Regions from separate parts of the Sodalis sp. RH15 genome, predicted to be linked through region 4. Evidence: predicted binding sites of a transcription regulator. Region 4 holds the regulator's gene; each other region holds the start of a gene.
The links. The regulator PurR, encoded in region 4, represses purine synthesis genes. The targets are predictions, from matches to a motif close to CANGCAAACGTTTGCNTG.
Positions count from the first base shown of each region.

Region 1: the regulator PurR is predicted to act here: its motif matches at 1,324-1,341, upstream of guaB (IMP dehydrogenase).
Region 2: the regulator PurR is predicted to act here: its motif matches at 1,428-1,445, upstream of purM (phosphoribosylformylglycinamidine cyclo-ligase).
Region 3: the regulator PurR is predicted to act here: its motif matches at 1,738-1,755, upstream of rbsD (D-ribose pyranase).

Region 1 is NZ_CP178738.1:4,504,159-4,507,404, reverse strand. It holds gene xseA (exodeoxyribonuclease VII large subunit) at 1-1,232, opposite strand, end outside; gene guaB (IMP dehydrogenase) at 1,394-2,857, shown strand; gene guaA (glutamine-hydrolyzing GMP synthase) at 3,018-3,246, shown strand, end outside.
Region 2 is NZ_CP178738.1:4,416,034-4,419,279, forward strand. It holds gene uraA (uracil permease) at 1-593, opposite strand, end outside; gene upp (uracil phosphoribosyltransferase) at 648-1,274, opposite strand; gene purM (phosphoribosylformylglycinamidine cyclo-ligase) at 1,509-2,546, shown strand; gene purN (phosphoribosylglycinamide formyltransferase) at 2,546-3,184, shown strand; gene pstB (phosphate ABC transporter ATP-binding protein PstB) at 3,187-3,246, opposite strand, start outside.
Region 3 is NZ_CP178738.1:6,051,454-6,054,699, reverse strand. It holds gene pfkA (6-phosphofructokinase) at 1-146, shown strand, start outside; gene ACL2XO_RS27325 (sulfate ABC transporter substrate-binding protein) at 324-1,313, shown strand; gene rbsD (D-ribose pyranase) at 1,770-2,189, shown strand; gene rbsA (ribose ABC transporter ATP-binding protein RbsA) at 2,197-3,246, shown strand, end outside.
Region 4 is NZ_CP178738.1:3,277,461-3,280,706, forward strand. It holds gene cfa (cyclopropane fatty acyl phospholipid synthase) at 1-802, opposite strand, end outside; gene purR (HTH-type transcriptional repressor PurR) at 1,230-2,246, opposite strand; gene ACL2XO_RS14945 (YnhF family membrane protein) at 2,446-2,535, shown strand; gene ACL2XO_RS14950 (C40 family peptidase) at 2,561-3,246, opposite strand, start outside.

The DNA.
Region 1 (3,246 bases), 1.2 Mb from region 4:
CCGGTGGTAACGCTGAAACCGCGCGCCAGCGTATTCAGCGGGCTGACGCCTTCCAACCGCGAGCATAACATGCCGAATTTTTGCTGCTGCTGATTCAACCGGCGGGTCATGGCCTGCTGCAACTGATATTGCAGCGCCTGCAATTGCTGCTGCACCCGGCCGATGCGCGGCAGCGGCGATTGCTGGCCCAGCCGCTGCTGCACCCGCTCATGGCGGCGCTGCGCCAGCCGCAGCTGCGCCTGTACGCCGTCGTCCAGCCGGCGGCGCAGTTTGACCAGCGTGGTTTGCTGGCGCGCCAGCCGCAAATGGGGATGCTGCTGCTGCAGGCGGTGCTGCAGGCGGGTAAAAATCTGCTGGCGCTGGGCCAGATAATAATCCATCGCCATTTCCAGCCGCTGCTGCTGCGACTGCAACCGGCGCACCAGCTCCAACTGATTGCGGCTCACCAGCTCCGCCGCCGCCGAGGGGGTAGGCGCACGAAGATCGGCGACAAAATCGGCAATGGTCACATCGGTTTCGTGCCCGACGGCGCTCACCACCGGCAATATGCTGGCAAAAATGGCCCGCGCCACCCGTTCGTCGTTAAAACTCCATAAATCTTCCAGCGAACCGCCGCCGCGGCCGACGATAAGCACATCGCACTCCCGCCGGCGGTTGGCGGTTTCAATGGCCCGGACGATCTGCGCGGGCGCGTCCTGTCCCTGCACCGGCGTTGGGTAGATCACCACCGGCAGCGACGGATCCCGCCGGCGCAGGACGTTCAGAATATCGTGCAGCGCCGCGCCGCTGGCGGAGGTGATGACGCCAACCCGCCGGGACGGGCTGGGCAACGGCTGTTTATGGATCTGATCGAACAGTCCTTCCGCCGATAACCGCTGCTTGAGCTGTTCGAACTGCTGCTGCAGCAAACCGTCGCCGGCCGGCTGCATGCTCTCGGCAATCAGCTGGTAGTCGCCGCGGGGTTCATACAGCGTCAACGAAGCCCGCACCAATACCTGCTGCCCGTTGCGCGGGGCGAAGGTCACCCGCCGGTTGCCGTTGCGGAACATAGCGCAACGCACCTGGGCGCGATCGTCTTTCAGGGTAAAATACCAATGGCCGGAGGCGGGCTGGGAAAAGTTGGATATCTCGCCGGTTAGCCAGATCTGGCCCATCTCGCTTTCCAGCAGTTCACGCACCTGTTGATTCAGGCGGGAAACGGTAAAAATCAGTGACGAGGCGGGTGCAGACATGTGAGCTGGATCAACTTTGTTAAAAAAGACTTAATCGGTTGATATTACTTAACGCTGGCCGGTTATCAAGGTTTTTTTAAAAAAATAGCTGGAGGCAACCGTTTACGTTCTGTATAATGCCACGGCAATATTTTATACATCCACCCTGGTGAGATATTGCTATGTTACGTATCGCAAAAGAAGCCCTGACTTTCGACGATCTCCTCCTTTTACCTGCACATTCCACGGTTCTGCCCAACACAGCCGAGCTGGGAACCCAACTGACCAAAAAAATCCGTCTCAACATTCCGCTGCTCTCCGCGGCCATGGATACCGTTACCGAAGCGCCCCTGGCTATCGCACTGGCCCAAGAGGGCGGTATCGGCTTTATCCATAAAAACATGTCCATCGAGCGCCAGGCCGAAGAAGTCAGCCGGGTGAAAAAACATGAAAGCGGCGTGGTGACCGATCCCAAGACCGTTACCCCGTCAACCACCCTGTCCCAGGTTAAGGAAATGACCGCCCGCAACGGTTTCGCCGGTTATCCGGTGGTCACCGATGACAACGAACTGGTGGGCATCATTACCGGCCGCGATGTGCGGTTCGTCACCGATCTTTCCCAGCCGGTCACCGCGGTCATGACGCCCAAGGAACGCCTGGTGACGGTGAAAGAGGGCGAAGCCCGCGAAGTCGTGCTGCAAAAAATGCACGAGAAGCGTGTAGAAAAAGCGCTGGTAGTGGACGGACAATTCCATTTGCTGGGCATGATCACGGTAAAAGATTTCCAGAAAGCGGAACGCAAGCCCAATGCCTGCAAAGATGAGCACGGCCGGCTGCGCGTAGGCGCGGCGGTGGGCGCGGGCGCGGGTAATGAAGAGCGTATCGACGCGCTGGTGGCCGCCGGTGTCGACGTGCTGCTCATCGATTCCTCCCACGGCCATTCCGAAGGCGTATTGCAGCGCATTCGCGCCACCCGTGAAAAATATCCCGATTTGCAGATTATCGGCGGCAATATCGCCACCGGCGCCGGCGCCATCGCGCTGGTGGAAGCGGGCGTAAGCGCGGTTAAAGTGGGTATCGGGCCGGGGTCCATCTGCACCACCCGTATCGTTACCGGCGTCGGCGTACCGCAAATCACCGCCATATCCGATGCGGTGGAAGCGCTGGAAGGCACCGGTATTCCGGTTATCGCCGACGGCGGCATCCGTTACTCCGGCGATATCGCCAAAGCCATTGCCGCCGGCGCCTCATGCGTCATGGTGGGCTCGCTGCTGGCCGGTACCGAGGAATCCCCCGGCGAAATCGAACTCTACCAGGGCCGTTCGTTTAAATCCTATCGCGGCATGGGATCCCTGGGCGCCATGTCCAAAGGTTCCTCCGACCGCTATTTCCAGACCGACAACGCCGCCGATAAACTTGTGCCGGAAGGCATAGAAGGGCGGGTGGCCTACAAAGGCCGCCTGAAAGAGATAGTGCATCAGCAGATGGGCGGGTTGCGCTCCTGCATGGGACTCACCGGCTGCGCCACCATCGACGAACTGCGCACCAAGGCTGAATTTGTCCGCATCAGCGGCGCCGGCATTCAGGAAAGCCACGTCCACGACGTCGCCATCACCAAAGAATCGCCGAATTACCGCATGGGCTAAACGCGCCGGACGGTGCGCTGCGGGCGGTAATAGTGCATTATCTCCCTGGTGCGCCGCCCGTTGCGTCAGATGGCCGAGGATTGGCCATCCCTGATTTTTTCTTCCCGGCCGCGGCCGGGTGGTGTTGTATTTTGACCACCGCTCTTGGAATACGCCTTCTATGACAGATAATATCCATAAACATCGCATTCTGATCCTGGACTTCGGTTCGCAGTACACGCAACTTATCGCCCGCCGCGTGCGCGAGCTGGGCGTCTATTGCGAACTCTGGGCCTGGGACGTGACAAAAGCGCAAATCCGCGCCTTCGAACCCAGCGGCATTATTCTTTCCGGCGGCCCTGAAAGCACCACCGAACATAACAGTCCGGTTGCGCCGGAGTATGTTTACC
Region 2 (3,246 bases), 1.1 Mb from region 4:
AACCAGGCCAGGGCATAACCCGCCAGTACCCCGATAAGGATCGGGATAATCGCCAGGAAACCGCGGAACAGTACGGACCCCAGCACCGTCACCGCCAGGGTCACCATGGAAATGATGACGGTGGAGTGATCAACGCTTGCCCCGTCGGCAGGCAGTAGCCCCGCCATATTGGCCGCAACGCCCGCCAGTTCCAGGCCGATAACCGATACGATGGCTCCCATCGCCGCCGGCGGGAATACCACCTCGATCCAGCCGGTGCCGGCCACTTTGACAATCCATGCCACGATGCAAAACAGCGCGCCGCAGGCGATAAAGCCCCCGAGGGCCGATTCGTATCCCATCGGCAGCAGCAGCAGCACCGGCGATATAAAGGCAAAGCTTGACCCCAGATAGGCCGGGATTTTTCCTTTGCAAATGAACAGATACAGCAGGGTGCCGATGCCGTTGAACAACAGCACGGTGGCGGGATTGATTTTGAATAAAATCGGCACCAGGACGGTGGCGCCGAACATGGCGAACAGGTGTTGTAAGCTCAATGGGATGGTTTGCAGCAACGGCGGGCGTTCATCCACTGCGATGGCGCGACGGGTCATGTGAGTTCCTCAATTTAAAATCAAAAAAAACCGACCCTTCCGGTCGGCTTGATGTTATTTGGTACCGAATAACTTATCGCCCGCATCGCCGAGGCCCGGCATGATGTAGCCTTGCTCGTTGAGGCCCTCGTCAATGGCCGCCGTGTAGAGTTCAATATCGGGATGCGCCGCTTCCAGCGCCGCCAGCCCTTCCGGCGCCGCCACCAGTACCAGCACCTTGATAGCTTTGCAGCCGGCCTTTTTCAGCAGATCGATTGTGGCAATCATCGAGCCGCCGGTGGCAAGCATAGGATCCACCACCAGGGCCATGCGCTCGTTGATATCCGACACCAGCTTTTGAAAATAGGGCACCGGCTTGAGCGTGGTCTCGTTGCGGTAGATGCCCACCACGCTGATACGCGCGCTGGGGACGTTTTCCAATACGCCGTCCATCATGCCCAGGCCGGCGCGGAGGATAGGCACGACGGTAATTTTTTTGCCCTTGATCTGATCGATTTCAACCGGACCGCACCAACCCTCGATGGTGACTTTTTCAGTCTCGAGATCGGCGGTTGCCACATAGGTCAGTAAACTACCCACTTCCGATGCCAATTCGCGAAAACGCTTGGTGCTGATGTCATTTTCACGCATTAAACCAAGCTTGTGTTTAACGAGCGGGTGTTTTACTTCAACGATCTTCATCATTACTCTCCCCAGGAAGCATTGAACGGTCAAAAAAATCGCGAGATTATAACCCCTTTTTTTTGCCGCGCCCTATGAAAATAGCTGATCCCGATCAATGGATTATTAAAATTCACTATAGACAATGAAAAGCCAAATGGTTTGACAACACCACTCGCAAACGTTTGCCCGCGCTGTTAGAATTGCCCGCGCCCTATTTAAACCGCAACATATCATCTCCGTGGGGATCTTGCAGTGACCGAAAAAACCTCTCTCAGCTATAAAGACGCAGGTGTGGATATCGATGCCGGCAACGCATTGGTAGACCGCATTAAAGGTGTGGTGAAACAGACGAAACGTCCCGAAGTCATGGGCGGGCTGGGTGGCTTCGGTGCGCTGTGCGCGATACCGCAGAAATACCGCGAGCCGATTCTGGTTTCCGGCACCGACGGTGTCGGCACGAAACTGCGTCTGGCGATGGATCTGCAACGTCACGATACCATAGGTATCGATCTGGTGGCGATGTGTGTGAATGATCTGGTGGTGCAGGGAGCCGAACCGCTGTTTTTCCTTGATTACTTCGCTACAGGAAAACTGGATGTGGATACCGCCGCCCAGGTCATCACCGGCATCGCGGAGGGCTGCAAGCAGGCCGGCTGCGCGCTGGTGGGGGGCGAAACGGCGGAAATGCCCGGCATGTACCACGGTGAGGATTATGATGTCGCCGGTTTCTGCGTCGGCGTGGTGGAGAAATCAGAGATCATCGACGGCAGTAAAGTCCGGGCGGGGGATACGCTGCTGGCTCTGGCTTCCAGCGGTCCCCACTCCAACGGCTACTCCCTGGTGCGTAAAATTCTGGAGTTCAGCCAGACCGATCCGCTGCAAACGCAGCTTGAGGGCGCGCCTTTGGCGGATCATCTGCTGCAGCCTACCCGCATCTACGTCAAGGCGCTGCTGCAGCTTATCGCCCAGACGGAAATCCATGCCATCGCCCATCTTACCGGCGGCGGTTTTTGGGAGAACATCCCCCGGGTATTGCCGGCGGATACCCGTGCGGTGATTAACGAAAGCAGCTGGCAGTGGCCGGCGGTATTCCATTGGCTGCAGCAGGCCGGCAACGTAAGCCGCCATGAAATGTACCGCACCTTTAACTGCGGCGTCGGCATGGTGATAGCGGTTCCGGCCGAGAGCGCGGACAGCGCGCTTGCTATGCTGGGCGCCCTGGGGGAAACCGCCTGGAAGCTGGGGGAGATCGAACCCCTTACCGGCGAGGACCGGGTGATCATCCGCTGATGAAAAAGATTGTCGTGCTTCTCTCCGGCGAAGGCAGCAATCTTCAGGCGGTAATGGATGCCTGCCGGGACGGTAAAATTCCGGCGCGGATCGCCGCGGTGTTCAGCAACCGCGCCGATGCCTACGGATTACAGCGCGCCGCCCAGGGAAGCCTGCCGGCCCATGCCCTTAATCCCGGCGATTATCCCCATCGGGCCGCCTTTGACCTGGCGTTGATGGAACGCATTGATGAACACCGGCCGGACGCGGTCATCCTGGCGGGTTATATGCGTATCCTGTCGCCGGCGTTTGTCAGCCATTATGCGGGCCGGCTGCTGAATATCCACCCTTCCCTGCTGCCGCGCTATCCCGGCCTGCACACCCACCGCCAGGTCTTGGCCAACGGTGATGCTGAACACGGCACGTCAGTGCACTTCGTCACCGAGGAACTGGACGGAGGGCCGGTGATTTTGCAGGCGAAGGTGCCGGTGTTTCCGGACGATAATGAAGCGGAGCTGGCGGCGCGCGTCAAAACCCAGGAACACGCCATTTATCCCCTGGCTATCCGTTGGCTGCTGCAGGGCCGCCTGGAATTGCGGGACGGCATGGCGCGGTTGGACGGGCTGCCGTTGCCGCCGGCCGGCTACGCGGCGGATTAGGCCTAGCGCAGACGTCCGGTAATATACTCTTCGGTTTTACGTTCCGCCGGCGAGGTAAACAA
Region 3 (3,246 bases), 2.8 Mb from region 4:
TCGAACTGCTGCTGCAGGGCTACGGCGGGCGCTGCGTCGGGGTGCAAAATGATAAATTGGTCCATCACGACATTATCGACGCCATAGAAAACATGAAACGGCCGTTCAAAAGTGATTTGCTGGAATGTGCTAAAAAACTCTACTGATCGCTTCAACTTCCCGCTATTTAACGCCCCCGTCATCGGGGGTTTTTTTTACCCTCTGTGGTTTAGCTCTTTTGCTTATATAAATTACGTTTTTATTCTTTAAAATGTTACAGGATTTCTGACACTCTCTGCTTAGTCGATATTCAGGTGATAAAAAGACTCTTCGGGAGAGCAACGATGTCAAAGTGGCAAGCAGGGTTGTTGTTGATTTTATTGTCGGGAAGCGCGCTGGCAAAAGATATCCAATTATTGAACGTGTCCTATGACCCGACACGGGAGCTTTATCAGGACTACAATGCTGCCTTCAGCAAATACTGGCAGGCTAAGACCGGCGACAAGGTCACCATTCGGCAATCCCACGGCGGGTCAGGTAAGCAGGCTACCTCGGTTATCAACGGTATTGATGCGGATGTGGTGACATTGGCGCTGGAATCTGATGTGGACGCCATCGCAGCGCGCGGCCGGATTGATAAAAACTGGATTACCCGGCTGCCTGATAACTCGGCGCCTTATACCTCCACTATTGTTTTTCTGGTACGTAAGGGCAATCCCAAGCAAATTCATGACTGGCCTGATTTAATCAAGCCTGGCATCTCCATCATCACGCCGAACCCGAAGACCTCCGGCGGCGCGCGTTGGAACTATCTGGCCGCCTGGGGTTATGCGCTGCATCATAATAATAACGATCAGGCGAAAGCCCAGGATTTCGTCAAGGCGGTTTATAAAAATGTGAGCGTACTGGATTCAGGCGCCCGCGATTCCACGAATACCTTTGTGGAACGCGGCATCGGCGACGTTTTAATCGCCTGGGAAAACGAGGCTTTGCTGGCGGTGAATAAGGTGGGTAAAGGCCAATTCGATATCGTTGTTCCCAGCGAGTCAATTGTGGCGGAGCCTACGGTATCGGTAGTAGATAAAGTGGTGGACAAACGGGGAACCCGCGACGTGGCTACCGCTTATCTGACCTATCTTTATTCGCCGGAAGGCCAGCGTATCGCGGCCAGAAACTATTATCGTCCCCGTGATCCGGCAGTGGCGAAGGAATTTGCCGATAAATTCCCACAGCTCAAGCTGTACAGCTTGAAGGATGTGTTCGGGAGCTGGCAGCAGGTGCAAAAAGTGCATTTCTCCGACGGCGGCAGCTTCGATCAAATCAACCAACGTTAACCGTTAACCCAAGCATAACGCCGATGGCTATAAGCCATCGGTGAGCTTGTTGACAAAGTGTTCGGTCGGGTTAGGCTACCAGATCGTAAACACGCCGTGAATACATCCCTGTAGGCTCGATCCGCGCCACCCATGGCGCGGACGGTTTACTCTTCTGGCAACCTGCCCTGCCTTATTGACTTCGAGTGCATTTGTCAACAGTCTGGCCGATGGCAATAAGCCGTCGGTTTTTTTCCTCACATCTTCTTCCCGCTGCCCTGACGGACCACGTTTTTCCGGCGACCGCATCCTCTTCTCGCTTCACTCTCAAATTCAATTGCTTGTGTGAATAATCTTTTTTATCACTAGCGAAACGTTTCGATGGCGATCACATTTTTGATGGATTGAGCTTGTACACCTCTGCTTTTTTAACTAATTTCATCCTCAGCGAAACGTTTCGCTGGTGGAGGCAGGAAAATGAAGAAAGGTGTTTTACTGAACGCTGACGTCTCTGCGCTCATCTCCCGTCTGGGCCATACGGATCAGGTCACGATTGCCGATGCGGGATTGCCCATTCCCTCTTCAAGCCAAAGGATTGATCTGGCGTTGACCCGGGGTGTGCCGACCTTTTTACAGGTGGTGAGCGCGGTTGTCAGCGAAATGCAGGTAGAAAAGGCCATTTTGGCCAAGGAAATGGCGGAAATTAATCCTCAGCTGCATGAGGCGCTGCTGGATCAGTTGACGGCCCTTGAGCAGCAACAGGGCAATACCATTGCCATCGAGTATATCAGCCACCAGGTATTCAAAGCCCAGACCGCATATAGCCGCGCGGTCATCCGCAGTGGGGAATGCACTCCTTTCGCCAATGTCATCCTGTGCTCCGGCGTCACCTTCTGAGGCATCTATGCAACCGTTACTGCAATTGACAGGGATAGACAAATCCTTCCCGGGGGTTAAGGCGCTTACCGGCGCGGCGCTGACGGTTTATCCCGGCCGCGTTATGGCGCTGGTGGGAGAGAATGGCGCCGGCAAGTCTACCATGATGAAAGTGTTGACCGGCATCTACAGCAAAGATGCCGGCACCCTGTCATACCTGGGAAAAGAGGTGGCGTTCAGCGGGCCGAAGGCATCCCAGGAAGCCGGTATCGGCATTATCCATCAAGAATTGAATCTTATTCCTCAGTTGACCATTGCGGAAAATATCTTCCTCGGCCGCGAATTCCTCAATCGGTTCGGCGGTATCGACTGGAAACGGATGTACAGCGAAGCTGACCAGCTGTTGGCCCGGCTCAATCTGCGGTATAGCAGCCACCGTCTGGTGGGGGAGCTGTCCATCGGCGATCAGCAGATGGTGGAAATAGCCAAGGTCATCAGCTTCAAGTCCCGGGTCATTATCATGGATGAGCCTACCGATGCGCTCACCGATACCGAAACGGCGTCGCTGTTCAGCGTGATAAACGAACTCAGGCAGCAGGGCTGCGGCATCGTTTATATTTCCCATCGGTTAAAAGAGATTTTTCAAATCTGCGACGATGTCACGGTGCTTCGGGACGGGCAGTTTATCGCCGAACGCCGGGTAACCGAGTTACAGGAAGACGCCCTGATCGAAATGATGGTGGGACGTCGCCTGGAAGAGCAATACCCGCGCATTGAAGTCCCTCTCGGCGAGGAACGTCTAGCGGTCAATCATCTTAGCGGCCCCGGCGTCGACGATGTCAGCTTTACGCTGCGCCGCAGTGAAATCCTCGGCGTCGCGGGCTTGATGGGCGCGGGACGCACGGAACTGATGAAAACCCTCTATGGCGCGGCGAAACGCACCGGCGGCACGGTAGTGCTGGACGGGCGAGCCATTATGACCCGCACCCCTCAGGACGGGTTGGCTAACGGTATCGTCTACATTTCCGAAGATCGTAAGCGGGACGGGCTGGTGCTGGGGATGTCGGTGAAGGAGAAC
Region 4 (3,246 bases):
TGGTATGGAGCAGGAAAAGGCCGTCGCGTTTCAGGTTGCGATCAATGACGTCGAAATAGGTGGCGTAGTTTTTCGGACCTACGTGCTCAAACATGCCCACCGAAACGATACGGTCGAATTGCACGTTGAGGTCGCGGTAATCCTGCAGCGAGATAGTGACGTCCAAACCTTCGCAGCGATCCTGCGCCAGTTTCTGCTGTTCAGCGGAGATAGTCACCCCCTGAACCGAAACACCGTAGTTCTTGGCCGCATAAGCGGCAAGCCCGCCCCAGCCGCAGCCCACATCCAGCAGCGTCATGCCCGGTCTTAACTGCAGCTTTTCGCAGATCATCCTGAGCTTGTCCTGCTGCGCTTCCTCCAGGGTGGTGGCCTTGTTCCAATAGCCGCACGAATACTGCATATAGGGATCCAGCATCAGGCTGAACAGGTCATTACCCAAGTCATAATGCTCTTTGCCGACAATCCAAGCCCGTTTTTTAGACTGAAGATTCATGAGCCGCGCGGCGGCAACGCGCATAACATCCTTGAAATGCCGGGGAAGCTTATTTTCCAAACCGGCTCTTAAAACGCGCTGAAAAAAGATATCCAGTCGCTCGCATTCCCACCAGCCGTCCATGTAACTTTCACCCAACCCCAATGACCCGTCCTCTAGCACGCGTTTAAAAAATTCCGGGTTCTTGACATGAATATCAAACGGCCTTGCGCCGTTGATCTTTACACCTGCCTCAGCAAGCATTTCATGGATGATTCGATACCAAGCATTATCATGAAAGCTCAGGTCTTCAACACACGAGGAACTCATAGCTTCTCCATCACCTTTCTTCTGTTATAACCCCGTCAGGAAAAGCGTAGCCGATACCTGCGGGCTTTTATAATCATCCACGGGTATCCGTGGTGTCGGATGTACCACAATAAACAGAGGAATATAAAAAACACCAATAGACTGTTTGTCAGACGGGCGCTTCATAAATAGGATGACGCCATGTAAAAACACGACATTCTTTTAAAGCAAAATTATTAGACAACTCGTTATATTTGTTAACGATATTGAGTATAAGCCTGCATTCCGGTTTAGACAATAGCTGACAGAATAATGTATTTCACAGATAAGTTAATGATTTCCTATCGAAACAATAACTCATCAGGCACATTCGGCGGTATGAAATATATTATTACATTCGGGAGCGAATCACCTTTGATAAGGGGCTCAGGAGGCCGTGCGCCGCCCTTCAGGAGCGAAACGGGCCGTCGGCCACCGAACGGCGTACAATCAGGGCGGGATGCACTTCGATAATCCTGGCGTTTTCCCGTTTGCTGGTGATACGGTCCAGCAGCATGGTCAGCGCGGCCTCGCCCAGCTCTTCTTTGGGTTGATGAATGGTAGTCAATGACGGGGTAAAAAAGCACGAATTGCGCACATTATCATAACCGATAATTGAGATGTCATCGGGAACCTTCATGCCCATTTCATCAATGGCGCACATTGCACCCATGGCCATGATATCACCGCCGCAAAATACCGCCGTGGGCCTTTGCGGCCTGGACAGAATGAGTTTCATGGCCTGATAGCCGGATTCCGGTTCGAAATCCCCCTGCACAATCCATTGATGGGGAATGGCGATGCCGGCTTCTTCCAGGGCCCGCAGGTAGCCGCGATGACGGCCGCCCCCGGTATTGCGCGCCAGTTGGCCGGGTATGGCGCCGATATCGCGATGCCCCCTGGAAATCAGATAGCGGGTCGCCATGTAACCCCCGGCGAAGGCATTGTCGATAATGGTATCGGTGAAATCCCGGCGAGCTTCGCCCCAATCCATGACCACCATGGGGATATGGCGATACTCTTCCAGCATATTCAGCAACGGTTCGGGATATTCGGCGCACATCACCAGCAACCCGTCCACCCGTTTTTGCGCCAGCATCGCCAGATAGGCGCCCTGTTTGTTCAGATCGTTATGGGAGTTGCACAGCACAAGGGTATATCCCCGCACAAAACAGTGGTGCTCAATCGACTCGATAATTTCCGCGAAGTAGGGCGCTTCGCTTGAGCTGGCCAGCAGGCCGATGGATTTTGTGCGGTTGATCTTAAGGCTGCGCGCCACGTCGCTGGGGGAATAGTGCAGCTGCCCGATGGCCTCCAAAACGGCGATCTTGGTCTCTTGCGCCACAAATCGCGTCTTATTGATGACATGTGACACCGTAGTGGTGGATACCCCGGCGCGTTTCGCCACGTCTTTAATGGTTGCCATGCGTGTAGAACTCCTGTACGCCGAAATAAATAAATCGCCAATTTTCCTTGATTCGGCACTAAAGTGAAAGCGATAAAGATAAATATGCTCGGGAGTTGCTGCCCGGCAAGCTTTTTTAATCGGGTTATGCGACACTGCTTACAACCTACGGGTGTAAAGATATCCCGTTCAGCGATAGGTGTAGTGATAAGGAGAAGTGATGAGCAGCGATTTCAAATTGTCATTAATGACCACGGTATTTTCCTTGCTGGTGATCATTGCGTTCAGCTTTACCGCGGTAATGAATTAAGGCGCCCAGGCGCCTTTTTTTCCTTTCAGCGAATGGTTTTCGGCGTCACGACCCGGCGGGCGCCGACATAGTGATCCGCCCAATAATCTTCATTCAGATAGCTGATGCGGATATCGCGGCCGGTGCGGGGGGATTCGATAAACCGTCCGTTGCCCAAATAAACGCCCACATGATCCGCCGCGCCGCGGTTGGTGATATGGAAGAAAACCAAATCGCCGCTTTCCAGATCGTCTTTCTTCACCGGCGCCGCATCGCGTAAATGGAACATTTCATTGGCGGTACGGGGCATATGAATCCGTACCACGTCCTTATAAGCATAATAGATCAGGCCGCTGCAATCGAACCCGGTATTGGGCGACATGCCGCCCCAGCGATAAGGCTTGCCCATCTGGGACATCAGCTTGTTCATCGCCGTCAATTTGGCATGCTGATAGCGTTTTTTGTGGCTATCGCTCATGATGATGGGTTGATCGTTGGCAATGAGATCGAGCGTGGCGCTTTCTTTCATCCGATGCCTGCCGTAACCCTTTTTGTAGCCTTTTTTCGGCGGGGTAAACTTGGCTATTTTTTTTGCGGGGGGCATTGGATGCAATTTTTTAACGTGGTTTTTTTCGACGGCCGGCTCTTTCGCTTTGGCGACGGGTAGGGAATGTAATTTTTTATTGCTGCTTTTTTCAGCAACGAGCTCTTTTGGTTTGTCTGTGCTATGAC